Regions from separate parts of the Rhodoferax sp. XS2R6 genome, predicted to be linked through region 2. Evidence: predicted binding sites of a transcription regulator. Region 2 holds the regulator's gene; each other region holds the start of a gene.

Region 1 (3,948 bases), on a different contig from region 2:
GCAGCCTGCCGCTCAAGTACAGCCAGGACTTTGACCCCAACACCGTGACGCCCGAGATCACCAACCGCTCGGAAACCTTTGGCAAGCTCATGGCCATGGCCCTTATGACCTGGGCCCGCACCGACGGTGGCCATGAGGCCTGGGGCCCACTGCGCCGCAGCCAGCAAAACTACGTGCCGCCCAGCGGTGAAGGCCAGTGGGTGGCCACGCCGCCTGCGTTTGCACCGGCGCTGTTGCCGCGCTGGGGCGAGGTGCGCCCCTTTGTGCTCAAGACCAGCAGCGCTTGCGCCGCACCCTTGCCGCCCCCGTATTCGGAGAGCCCCGGCTCGGCCTTCTACAAAGAAGCCAACGAGGTCTACCAGGTGAGCAACAAGGCCACCCAAGAGCAGCGCCAGGTATCGCTGTACTGGGCGGATGACCCACTCAAGACCCCCACACCCGCGGGCCACTGGGTGTTTATTGCCAACGACCTGCTTAAGCTGCAAAAAGCCGACCTGGCCCAGGCCGCCCAAACCATGGTGCGCCTGAACATGGCCATGGCCGACGCCTTTATTGCGGGCTGGAAAACCAAGTACACGGTGAACCTGTTGCGCCCGGTCACCTATGTGCAGCTGGTCATCGACAGCAACTGGGTGCCCACGCTGATGCACACACCGCCATTCCCGGAATACCCCTCGGGCCACTCGGTGCAGTCCAGTGCGGCCGCCGGGGTGCTGGAGCAGGTGTTTGGCGCCAACAAACCCTTTACCGACAACACCCACAACGACCGTGGCTGGGGTCCGCGCACCTTTGCCAGCTTCAAGGTGGCGGCAGATGAAGCGGCCATCTCCCGCATGTATGCGGGCATCCACTTTCGCAGTGGCATTGAAGGTGGCAAGGTACAGGGGCGCTGTGTGGCCCAGCAGGTGCTGGCGCTCAAGCTGGCGCGTTGAGGCTCACGCAGAGCCTGCTAGCTAGGCCTGCACCACGATGGGAAATTCGGCGCGCATACCGTTGGCGGAGGGGGTAAATGCACGGGTCAGGACGGCCCGCTCCTGCGCGTCGAGGCCACGCCACAGGGCGTCGCGGTCGTTGCCCGGATCACCTGCCACATAGAGTTGCGTTGTCAGCAGTTCCTTGCGGTCGAGCCTGACTTTGACATGGATGTGGGGCGTGCGCCCGGTGTAGGGCGCAGGCTTCATGGTGCGAAAGCGATAGCGGCCGTCTTTGCCAACCGCCACCTTGCCGAAGCCCTGAAAGTTGGGGTCGGCTTTGCCACCGTCACGGGGGTGGTGGTAGTTGCCCTCGTGGTCACACTGCCAGATTTCAACCACCGCACCAGACACCGGCATACCCTTCGTATCCGTCACCACCCCCTCTACCCAGGCGACCTGCCCTTTTTTGTAGACCGCGCTGCCGTTGCGCAGCAGATCAAAGTCGTTGTCGCTGGGCAGGGCGATGGGGTAGTAAGGCCCCTCGGTCTGGCTGGGCGTGGGCCGCAGGGCCGTTTGCGCCAGTGCGGGGCTGGACCAGGCGGGTGCGCCTGTGATGGCCAGGATGCTTGCACCGTGGGCCAGCAAGGAACGGCGGGATGGCGAGTTGGGGTATTGCATGGTGGAGTCCTGACAAATGAGCGACTCGCCCCCTTGCGGGGAAGTCAGACTGCCGGTGTCGGAATACCCAGGAACTGGAAAGTTCCACGCTTTGTCACATCCGGGGCCATTGCGTCAGGGGCACTACAGTCCCTGAGGGCGCTGGCGCGTTGAGCCGGGGCTCAGCCCTCGCCCACGCCAATCGGCGCGGGTGCCCGCATCACGATGCGGGTGAACAGGCGGTCGAAAGCCGGGGCGCGCGGGTGTTGGCCGGTGAGCGGGTCGCAGTTGTTGGCGAAGGCGGCGTCGAGCTCGGCCCAGTCGGCCTCGCTGAGCACGGCTTGGGCCACGGGCAGGATGGCGGTTTCTTCCAGCTTCATGTGGGCCAGGTAGGCCACCACGTAGCGGCGCACCGCGGTGTCAAATGCGGCGTGGCGGCTTTCCCCCAACAGTTCCCAGGCCAGCAGCAGGTGCTGCAGTTCGCGCACGGCGGCTTCGCTGTGGGCGTGGTCTTTTTCCAGTTGGGTGACGGCTTCCATGGTTTGTGGTGCCAGACGCACCACACGCGGAAACAGCAGGTCCGACTCTTTGGGGTGGTGCAGGCGCTCGGGGAACTCATCGATGTAGAAGAGCATGGCGCGCAGCACGTCAAAAAACCGCTCGGGCTCGTCGCCAGGGCCCCGGTCCAGCATCAGCAGCAGCGACTGCAGCATGGCGGCCAGGGCGGCGTGTTCGTCTTTGATGGTTTGCAGGCTGCTACGGGGCATGGCGTGTCTCCGGTGATTTTTGCGAGAGCTTCCCACGCACACTCGCGCTGGAGCTTGATGCAGGTCAACGGCTGTGCACGGGTCAAGTGGCGCCGTTACCATCACTGGTGTGCGCCGCCCGGCGCGGTACTGATGCTTTTACTTCCAGACCTGCCATGACCCCACTGCCTCCCCGAATCCTGCCCTGGTTGCGCCGCCTGGCCTATGCGCTGGGGGCACTGGTGCTGCTGTGGGGGCTGGCCTGGGCGCTGGTGCCGTCTATCGCCAAGAGCCAGGCGCAAACCCGGCTGTCGGCCCTGCTGGGCCGTGCGGTCACCATCGGTGCCATTGAATTTGCGCCCTGGTCGCTGGAACTCACGGTGCGCGACCTGGCCGTGGCCAAGGCGGACGGCAGTGGCCCGCAGTTCAGCGTCGCCCGGGTGTACGTGGATGCAGAGCTGCAGTCGCTGCTGCGCCTGGCGCCCGTGGTGGACGCGGTGGCAGTGGATGCGCCCGTACTGCACCTCACCCATACAGGGAAGGGGCAGTACGACATTGACGACATCGTGCAGCGCCTGCAGGCACCGTCGGACGCGCCCGCGGGTGATCCGCTGCGTTTTGCGGTCTACAACGTCACCCTCAGTGGCGGCAGTGTGGATTACACCGACCAAGCCTTGCAGGGCCTAGCGCGCCAGCACACACTGCGTGAGCTGCAGCTCACGGTGCCTTTTCTCAGCAACTTCGATTCCAAGCGTGATGTGCTGGTCGCGCCACGGTTGGCCTTTGTGCTCAATGGCAGCGCGTTGGATACCGCGGCCCAAGGCACTCCGTTTGCCCAAACCCGCCAGGGTGAGGCGCAGCTGAAGATCAGCCAATTCGACCTCAAGCCCTACCTGCCTTACCTGCCCGCAGGCCTGCCCGTGCAGCCGCAAAGCGCAGTGGTGGATGCCGAACTCAAGATTGGTTTTGTGCAGCAGCCGCAAACGGCGGTCACGCTCACCGGCGTGGTGACGGTGAGCCAGTTGGCCGTGGCCGATGCAGCGGGCGCGCCCTTGCTGTCGGTGGACACGGTGCGCACCGAGCTGGCCGATGTGCGTCCGCTGGAGCAGCAGGTGAGGCTGGGCACTGTGGACATCACCAACCCGCGCCTGCAGGTGCTGCGCGCGCGCAATGGCCGCCTGAACCTGGAGCTGGGGGGCGCTGGCGCCGCCAAGAGTGCTCCTAAAACAGGAGCTGCTCGCGCAGATAGTACGGGGGCTAAAGGCCAAAATGGCACTAAAACACCGGCTGTGGCCAAGCCCTGGGCCTTGGCGTTGGAGCGCCTGGCGCTGCATGGTGGCCGGGTGGACTGGCAGGACCAGCAGACCCCGGCCAAGCTGGCGCTGACCGAGCTGGAGCTCACCGCACAGGGCCTGCACTGGCCCATGGACCAGGCGGTGCGCGCTGAACTGAGTGGCACCCTGCCTGCCGGCAAGACCAGCGCCCGCCTGACACTCCAGGCCGAAGGCACCGATCAGCAAGGCAGCGCCCAGGCCACCGTTAACGGCCTACCGCTGGCCCTGGCCGAACCCTACCTGGCTGCGTGGCTGGAGCCCAGCCTGCGCGGCCTGCTGGACGCCGAACTGGGCGCT
Region 2 (3,948 bases):
CCGTCAACCAACACTGGACCCGCGCCCAGACCCTGCGCCATGTGTTGCGCCCGCGGGTGCTGGTGTACACCGGCATTCTGGTGGCCGTGGTGGTGGCCATGCTGGTGAGCTTGGCGCTGCGCTCACCGTTTCGGGTGGATGTGGAGCGCGACCGGGGTACGCTGGCCCGCATCGTGCAGGGTGGCAAGATCGAAAACGTGTACCGCCTGCAGATCATGAACGCGACCGAGCAGGACCAGGACTTCAGCGTTAGCGCCAGCGGGATTGAGGGCATGAGCACCCAGATGGACAGGCCGACCGTGGCCATTGGTGCCACGCAGGCGCGCTGGGTGGCGGTGCGGGTGCAGATTCCTTATGAGGCTGCACCGGCAGGCTCCCACCCCATCCACTTTGAAGTAACCAACGGGGCCCACAGCAGCACCGTGACCGAGAAGTCGGTATTTATTGTTCCCCGTTAAGGATTGTTATGGACACCCAAGACCCTTCTTCGCAGCAGCCCTGGTGGCATTTTGGTTACGTCTGGCTGGTACTGTCTGGCCCGGCCATTGTGGTGGTGGCTGGGTTTGTTACGCTGTATTTGGCTGTGTCGGGGGCCGACCCGGTGGTGGACCAGAACTATTACCAAAAGGGCATAGAGATCAACCGCACGCTGGCTGCGACACCGGAGAGCCTGGCCCCAGCTGTGCAGGCGCGTAACCACGCGGCCACCGGGGTCAAGCCGCAGGTCGCTCCGGCGACCCCCTAAGCCATCTCAGGCTGTTTAGTTGCAGACCTTGGGATTGACGATGTCCTTGAGGGCCTCGGTATTGAGGATGCGCACATGGCGCTGTTTGACTTCCACAATGCCGTCTTCCACAAATTTGGAGAAGGTGCGGCTCACGGTTTCGAGCTTGAGGCCCAGGTAGCTGCCAATTTCTTCGCGCGTCATGCGCAACACCAGCTCAGACTGCGAGAAGCCGCGTGCATGCAGACGCTGGACCAGGTTCAGCAAAAAGGCCGCCAGGCGCTCCTCGGCCCGCATGCTGCCCAAGAGCAGCATCACGCCGTTCTCCCGCACAATTTCCCGGCTCATGATCTTGTGCACATGGCGCTGCAGCGCATTCACTTCGCGTGACAGTTCTTCAATACGGTCAAACGGCATGACACACACCTCGGCATCTTCCAGCGCCACGGCGTCACAGGTGTGGTGGTCGTTGACGATGCCGTCCAGCCCCATCACCTCGCCCGCCATCTGAAAACCGGTGACCTGGTCGCGCCCGTCCTCCGAGGCCACGCAGGTCTTGAAGAAGCCGGTGCGAATGGCATACAGGCTGGTGAACTTTTCGCCGTTGCGGAACAGGGCCCCGCCGCGTTTGATCTTGCGGCGGCTGGCCACCACGTCGTCAATCTTGTCCAGCTCGCTGGCGCTCAGGCCCAGCGGCATGCAGAGTTCGCGCAGGTTGCAGTTGGAGCAGGCCACCTTGATGGTGTGGGGCGTCAGGGGCGTGGCCGGCGCAATGGCAATGGTGGCGTGTGCCTCGGCGGCTTTGGTGGTGGGTGCGATTGGCTCAAACATATGGTTCCCCTGATGCAAGTCAATTATGTTCCTGGTCATGCGCTGGCTCCTTGATGTAGATCAAGCAGTTTGTGCAGGGCTTGCGTCACAGTCTGTGCGGTAGCTTGGAGTATTCATGAACGCCGTCGTAGACACCACCCCCATCTCGGAAAATTTGCTGACCCGTTTCGACGTTGCAGGGCCGCGGTACACCTCCTACCCCACGGCAGACCGCTTTGTCGAGGCCTTTACCGCCGACGACTACGCCCAAGCCCTGGCCCAGCGCCGCAGTGGTGCGGCGGCCTTGGCATTGCCGCTGTCACTGTATGTACACATTCCGTTTTGCGAGTCGCTGTGTTACTACTGCGCTTGCAACAAGATTATTACCAAACACCACGACAAGGCCGCCACCTACCTGCGCTACCTGAGCCGCGAGGTGGACCTGCACACCGAACGTATGGGCACTGGCCAGACCGTGAGCCAGCTGCACCTGGGCGGTGGCAGCCCCACGTTTTTGAGCGACACCGAGCTGCGCGAGCTGATGGGCATGCTGCGGCGCAACTTCAACTTTGCGCCGGGTGGCGAATATTCCATTGAGGTGGACCCGCGCACGGTGGACGCGACCCGGCTGGACACCCTGGCCGAACTGGGTTTTAACCGCCTGAGTTTTGGCGTACAAGACTTTGACCCCGCGGTGCAGAAGGCGGTGCACCGGGTGCAGCCGGCCGAGCAGGTGTTTGCGCTGGTTGCGGCGGCGCGCGCCCGGGGTTTTGAGTCTATCAATGTAGACCTGATCTATGGCCTGCCGCAGCAAACCCCGGAGTCGTTTGACCGCACGCTGGCCCAGGTCAACCAGCTGCGACCCGACCGAATTGCGCTGTATGCCTACGCCCACCTGCCCGAGCGCTTCAAACCCCAGCGTCGCATTGCCACGGTGGAGTTGCCCAGCGCGGGTTCCAAGGTGTCGATGTTGTCGCGTTCGCTCGCTGCCTTTATGGGGGCGGGTTATGTGTATGTGGGCATGGACCACTTTGCCCTGCCCGAAGACTCGCTGGCCGTGGCCAAGCGCCAGGGGCGGCTGCACCGCAACTTCCAGGGTTACAGCACCCAGCCCGATTGCGATTTGATCGCCTTGGGCGTGTCGGCCATCGGCCGCATTGGTGCGACCTACAGCCAGAACGCCAAGACGTTGGACGAGTACTACGACTACCTGGACCAGGGCCGTTTTCCAGTGGTGCGCGGCCTGGCCGTCACACGCGACGACCTGGTGCGCCGCGCCGTCATCATGGCGCTCATGTGCCAGGGCCAGTTGCAGTTCGAGTCCATCAACCTGGCCTACTTGGTGGACTTTAAAAACTACTTTGCCACTGAGATGGAGGCGCTGCAAACGCTGGCCGGGCAGGGCCTGGTGGTGCTGGACGACAGCGGCATCCAGGTCACTGCGCAGGGCTGGTTTTTTGTGCGCGCAGTGGCCATGGTGTTTGACAGGTACCTGCAGTCCGACCGCACCCGTGCCCGCTTCTCCAAGATCATTTAGCATGGCCTGATGCAATCTTCTCTGGCACTCACGGCCCTGGTGATGGGTCTGGTGGGCGGGCCGCACTGTGTGGCCATGTGTGGCGCTGCCTGCGCGGGTATAGGGCAGGCGGCGGGCCCGCGCCAAACCTCGGCACTCCTCACCTTTCAAGTCGGCCGTGTGATCGGTTATGCGGCGCTGGGTGGGCTGGCGGCCGCGTCCATGCAGGGCCTGGGCTGGCTTACGGTGCAGAGCGCTGCACTGCGGCCCGTGTGGTCCATGGTGCATGTGGCGGCGCTGGTGCTGGGGCTGCTGCTGTTCTGGCAGGGGCGCCAGCCGCTGTGGTTGCAGGCCGGTGCCCGCACGGTGTGGGGCTATACCCGCAGCCTGGGTTTGCGCTGGGGCCGTGGGGCACCGCTGGGGCTGGGCATGTTGTGGGCGCTGTTGCCCTGCGGTTTGTTGTATTCGGCGCTGCTGGTGGCGGCATTGGCGGGTGACGTGGTGAGTGGGGCCGCCGTCATGGCCCTGTTTGCCCTGGGCACCTCGGTCACCATGCTGCTGGGGCCCTGGTTGTGGCTGCGCCTGCAGGGCGGCCAGATGGGTGATGGGCAATGGGGCGTGCGCTTGGCGGGGGCGGCGTTGGCGGCCAGTTCGGCGTGGGCTTTGTGGATGGGATTGGTGCACAATCAGGCTCCATGGTGCATCACACCTTGATGCACATCAAGAACCACCCCCTGTTGGAGGGCGCCCCCCATGGACCAAACCGCCTACGCTGCCGAGGCCTTGCGACTGGCAGAGCTGCGCAGTCTGGGGGTGCTGGATACCGCGGCCGAGCAAGCCTATGACGACGTTGTCAAGCTCGCCGCCTTCATTTGCAACACCCCGATCGCGCTGATTT
Region 3 (3,948 bases), 550 kb from region 2:
TTCCTTGCTCTTCATGCGGCCGTCCTTCAGGTAGCCGGCCATTTCGGCCACTGCCAGGTGGTAACGGTCGGCGTAGTCGAAGACGACGATGCCTTCCATGCGCGCGCGGTTCACCAGCAGGCTCAGGTAGTTCTTGGGGCCTTGCACGGCGGTGGTGTTGTTGTATTGGCTGATGGCGCCGCAGATGATGATGCGGGCCTTGCGGTTGATGCGGGCCAGCACCTCGTCCAGAATTTCGCCACCCACGTTGTCAAAGTAAATGTCCACGCCCTTGGGCGCGTGCTCTTTCAAACCGGCGCGCACGGCACCGGGGCCAGCCTTGTAGTCGATGCAGGCGTCAAAACCCAGCTCCTTCACCACCCACTCGCACTTGGCGGCACCGCCGGCAATGCCCACCACGCGGCAGCCTTTGATCTTGGCCATCTGGCCCACAGTCTGGCCCACAGCGCCCGCCGCGCCGGACACCACCACGGTTTCGCCCGCTTGCGGCAGGCCCACGTCCATCAGGCCAAAGTAGCCGGTCATGCCGGGCATGCCCAGCACGTTGAGCCATTGGGTCAGAGTGCCGGCGCGCAGGTCGATCTTCACCAGGCCATTGCGCTTCATCTCGTCTTGGGCAATGGTGATGTACTCCTGCACGCCAAAGCCGGCGCTCACGTGGTCGCCGACAGCGTACTTGGGGTTCTTGCTGGCCACCACCACACCTACGCCACCGGCGCGCATGACCTCGCCAATGCCCACAGGCGGGATGTAACTCTTGCCTTCGTTCATCCAGCCACGCATGGCGGGGTCCAGGCTCAGGGCCAGGGTTTTAAGGGTTACGCCGCCCTCGGCCGGCTCGGCCACGGGCTCGCTGGTGTGGCTCCAGTTGGCCGCGGTGGGCATGCCCACGGGGCGGGCGGCCAGGCGGATTTGGTGGTTGACGAGGTGGGCGAGGGACATGGCAGGCTCCTGAAAAAAGGGGGCGGCACGCAGGGTGCCAGCCGGGGAGCGCATGGTAGCGCCGCACTCACCGCCGCGGGGTAGCCAAGGTGACAAACGGTTGGGGGGCTGGCTCTAATCCCCGCAACTGCCACCACAACCGTGGATAGCTTGGGCTGGCAGGCGATCGGGCTGGCCCAGTGCGCCAGTGTGCGGGTCGTAGCCGGCCGAACGCAAGTGCAATGCCAGGGATGCATCCATGCTCTGCGCATGCTGCGGAAACCACAGGCCCAGCTCGCGCGCCATCTGGCGCACCACGGCCAGGTCGCCCGCGTGGCCGCGCGCCTCGCCCTCGCGCATCACCTGCAAAATCACCTTGTGCTGCGTGGCGTGGCAGTTGCCGGCGGCAAAACCGGTGGCCCGCATCCACTGGTCTTCGCGGTCAAAGTGGTCTTGGGTGTGGGCAATCAGGGCCGACCAGTGCGGCAGCAGCGCGTCGTCCGCGGCCTGCACCACCTCGGCCAGCAGCGCCACAAACTCCTGGTGCGTTTCGTCCATCACCGGCATGTCCAGGGCGAGGGCGTCGCTCCATTGCAAGGGGGTGTCCAGGGTGTGGGGCAGGGCGGTAGTGGCGGTCATGGCGGGGTCTCCGGAAATGGGATTCCCAGATTAGCCAGACCGGCTGCGGGGCGTCTTGACCCACATCAGCCGGTGTGCACTCTTCTGGGTTGATAATGCCGCGCAGCCCCTCAGTGGCCGCCCTTTGGTGCCTTGTTCCCGGCTTTACCCTGCTTGACGCCCGCCATGACCCTTTCTTTTGCGCCCCCCGCCATTGCCGCCCCCCAGGACCTGGACGCCACCCTGCGTACCCAGGGTTATGCCGTGGTGAGGCCGCAGCAGGTGGCGACACTGGCCGGGCTGGACCTGGCCGCCCTGCTGGCCTGGCGCCCGCTGTGGGACGACCTGCCGCCCGACGCTTACCTGCGCGATGGTGGCCGCTACCGCCACCGTCGCCATGCCTGTTTTGTGGTGGACAGCCGCGCCGTGGCGCTGGCGCCGCACCGCCCGCACTGGCAGCCGGTGGAATACAACGCCCTGCACGGCGGCATGCAGCGCCACTTTGAACCCATGCAGGCGGCCCTGGTGGCGCAGCCCGCCTGGCAGCAGCTGTTGGCCTGGCTGGGCCAGGTCGCCAGCGCGCTCAAAGGGCCGCACACCTGGTACACCGAGGCGCACCAGTTCCGCATCGACACCACCGACGGCATTGGCCGCCCCACGCCTGAGGGCGCCCACCGCGACGGCGTGGACCTGGTGGCCGTGTTCCTGGTGGGGCGCGAGGGCGTGAAAGGCGGCGAAACCCGCGTCTTCGAGGCCGATGGCCCCAATGGCCAGCGCTTCACGCTGACCGAACCCTGGTCGCTCTTGCTGCTGGACGACCCGCGTGTGGTCCATGAGTCCACCCCCATCCAGCCGGTGGCGGACGGTGGCCACCGCGACACGCTGGTGGTGACCCTGCGGGCCGGTAACTTCCAGGGCGAACCTGCCCGCTGAGGCGGTGCCGTACACCCTATGTCCTGCACCCCAGAAGATCTGAACAAACGCTGCCAGGAGCTGGCCGCCAAGTGGCAGGCCTGCATGCGCCAGTCCGGGCTGGACAGCTTTGTCGAATTTGCCGTATCGGTCTCCAGCCTGACCGAGTTTCTGGAAAGCCACGGCCTCTCGGGCCTGCACCAGAGTGCGCACTCGCTGGAGCAAAAAGTACTCTCGCTGATGGACCAGCTCATGGACCCGTCTGCCGGTGGCACGCTGCCGGCCGGCGCCAGCACGCTGTTGGGCGTGCAGGTGCAGGAGTTTGGCGCGCGTGCGCAGGCTTTTATCCAGGGCCACTCGTCCCACCAGGCCGAGCGCCGCCAGGCGCCAGACGTCCCCCACGACGCCACGCCCGTGAGCACCCTGGTGTCGCCCAAGAAAATTGTTTTTGTAACCGACACCCCCACCGCCTGGAAAGACCTGGTGGCCCAGGTTGGCTTCTTCCACGTGCAGGTGGAACTGCTGGGCACAGCCCAGACACTGCCCTCGGTGCCCGAGCCGGCCATGGTGCTGGTGGACGCGGCCAGCCGCCCGCTGGCGGCCTTTGTAGCGCAGGTGCAGACGCTGCGCGGCCAGTTTTCGGCCAGCCACATCGTGGGCCTGAACGTGGGGGTGGACTTTGAGAGCCAGCAGCAGGCGCTGAGCGCGGGCTGCGACGCCTGTTTTGCCACCGGCACCCAGCACGCAGCCATCATGGCGCGCATCGTCAAGCTGTGCAGCAACGAGGAAGAACCGCCTTACCGTGTGCTGGTGGTGGAAGACTCCAAGACCGCTGGTGCCATGATCCGCCGCACCCTGTCCGAGGCGGGCATGCAGTCGCTGGCCATCACGCGCCCGCAGGACGTGCTGACCGCGCTGGCCTCCTTCCAGCCCGACCTGGTGCTGATGGACATGTACATGCCCGGTTGCACGGGGGTGGAAGTGACGCGCGTGATCCGCCAGCATGCCGAGTTTTTGTCCACACCTGTGGTCTACCTCTCGGGTGACAGCAATGTGGCGTTGCAGGTGGACGCGCTGCGCCTGGGCGGCGACCACTTCCTCACCAAACCCTTCAACCCGGTGATCCTCAACGCCGTGGTCAAAAGCAAGATCGACCGCTACCGCACGCTGCGCCGCACCATGCTGCACGACAGCCTGACCGGCCTGCTGAACCACACCACCTCCAAGCAGCAGTTGCAAAGCGCCATCAACGCCGCGCGCCTGGACGGCAGCGGCCTGTGCGTGGCCATGGTGGACATTGACCACTTCAAGTCGGTTAACGACACCTACGGCCATCCCATGGGCGACCACGTGATCCGCAGCCTGTCGTGGTTGCTCAAGCAGCGCGTGCGCAAGAGCGATGCCGTGGGCCGCTACGGCGGCGAAGAGTTTGTGGTCATCCTGCCGGGCTCGCAGGCCGATCAGGCGCACACCGTGCTGGACCGCATCCGGGTGGAC

What was found. The regulator FNR, encoded in region 2, switches genes on or off when oxygen is low (the NO sensors DNR and NnrR bind a similar motif). The targets are predictions, from matches to a motif close to TTGATNNNNATCAA.
Region 1: the regulator FNR is predicted to act here: its motif matches at 2,393-2,406, upstream of AC097A_RS14795 (hemerythrin domain-containing protein).
Region 3: the regulator FNR is predicted to act here: its motif matches at 1,616-1,629, upstream of AC097A_RS03705 (hemerythrin domain-containing protein).

The regions. Positions count from the first base shown of each region.
Region 1 covers NZ_JBWMAY010000004.1:224,276-228,223, forward strand. Annotated here, with positions in the region: gene AC097A_RS14785 (vanadium-dependent haloperoxidase) at 1-932, shown strand, start outside; gene AC097A_RS14790 (dioxygenase family protein) at 954-1,592, opposite strand; gene AC097A_RS14795 (hemerythrin domain-containing protein) at 1,754-2,338, opposite strand; gene AC097A_RS14800 (DUF748 domain-containing protein) at 2,494-3,948, shown strand, end outside.
Region 2 covers NZ_JBWMAY010000001.1:236,124-240,071, reverse strand. Annotated here, with positions in the region: gene ccoG (cytochrome c oxidase accessory protein CcoG) at 1-458, shown strand, start outside; gene AC097A_RS01145 (FixH family protein) at 467-745, shown strand; gene fnr (fumarate/nitrate reduction transcriptional regulator Fnr) at 761-1,480, opposite strand; gene hemN (oxygen-independent coproporphyrinogen III oxidase) at 1,671-3,071, shown strand; gene AC097A_RS01130 (sulfite exporter TauE/SafE family protein) at 3,081-3,764, shown strand; gene AC097A_RS01125 (GGDEF domain-containing protein) at 3,804-3,948, shown strand, end outside.
Region 3 covers NZ_JBWMAY010000001.1:783,250-787,197, reverse strand. Annotated here, with positions in the region: gene AC097A_RS03710 (NADP-dependent oxidoreductase) at 1-942, opposite strand, end outside; gene AC097A_RS03705 (hemerythrin domain-containing protein) at 1,057-1,560, opposite strand; gene AC097A_RS03700 (2OG-Fe dioxygenase family protein) at 1,726-2,472, shown strand; gene AC097A_RS03695 (GGDEF domain-containing response regulator) at 2,491-3,948, shown strand, end outside.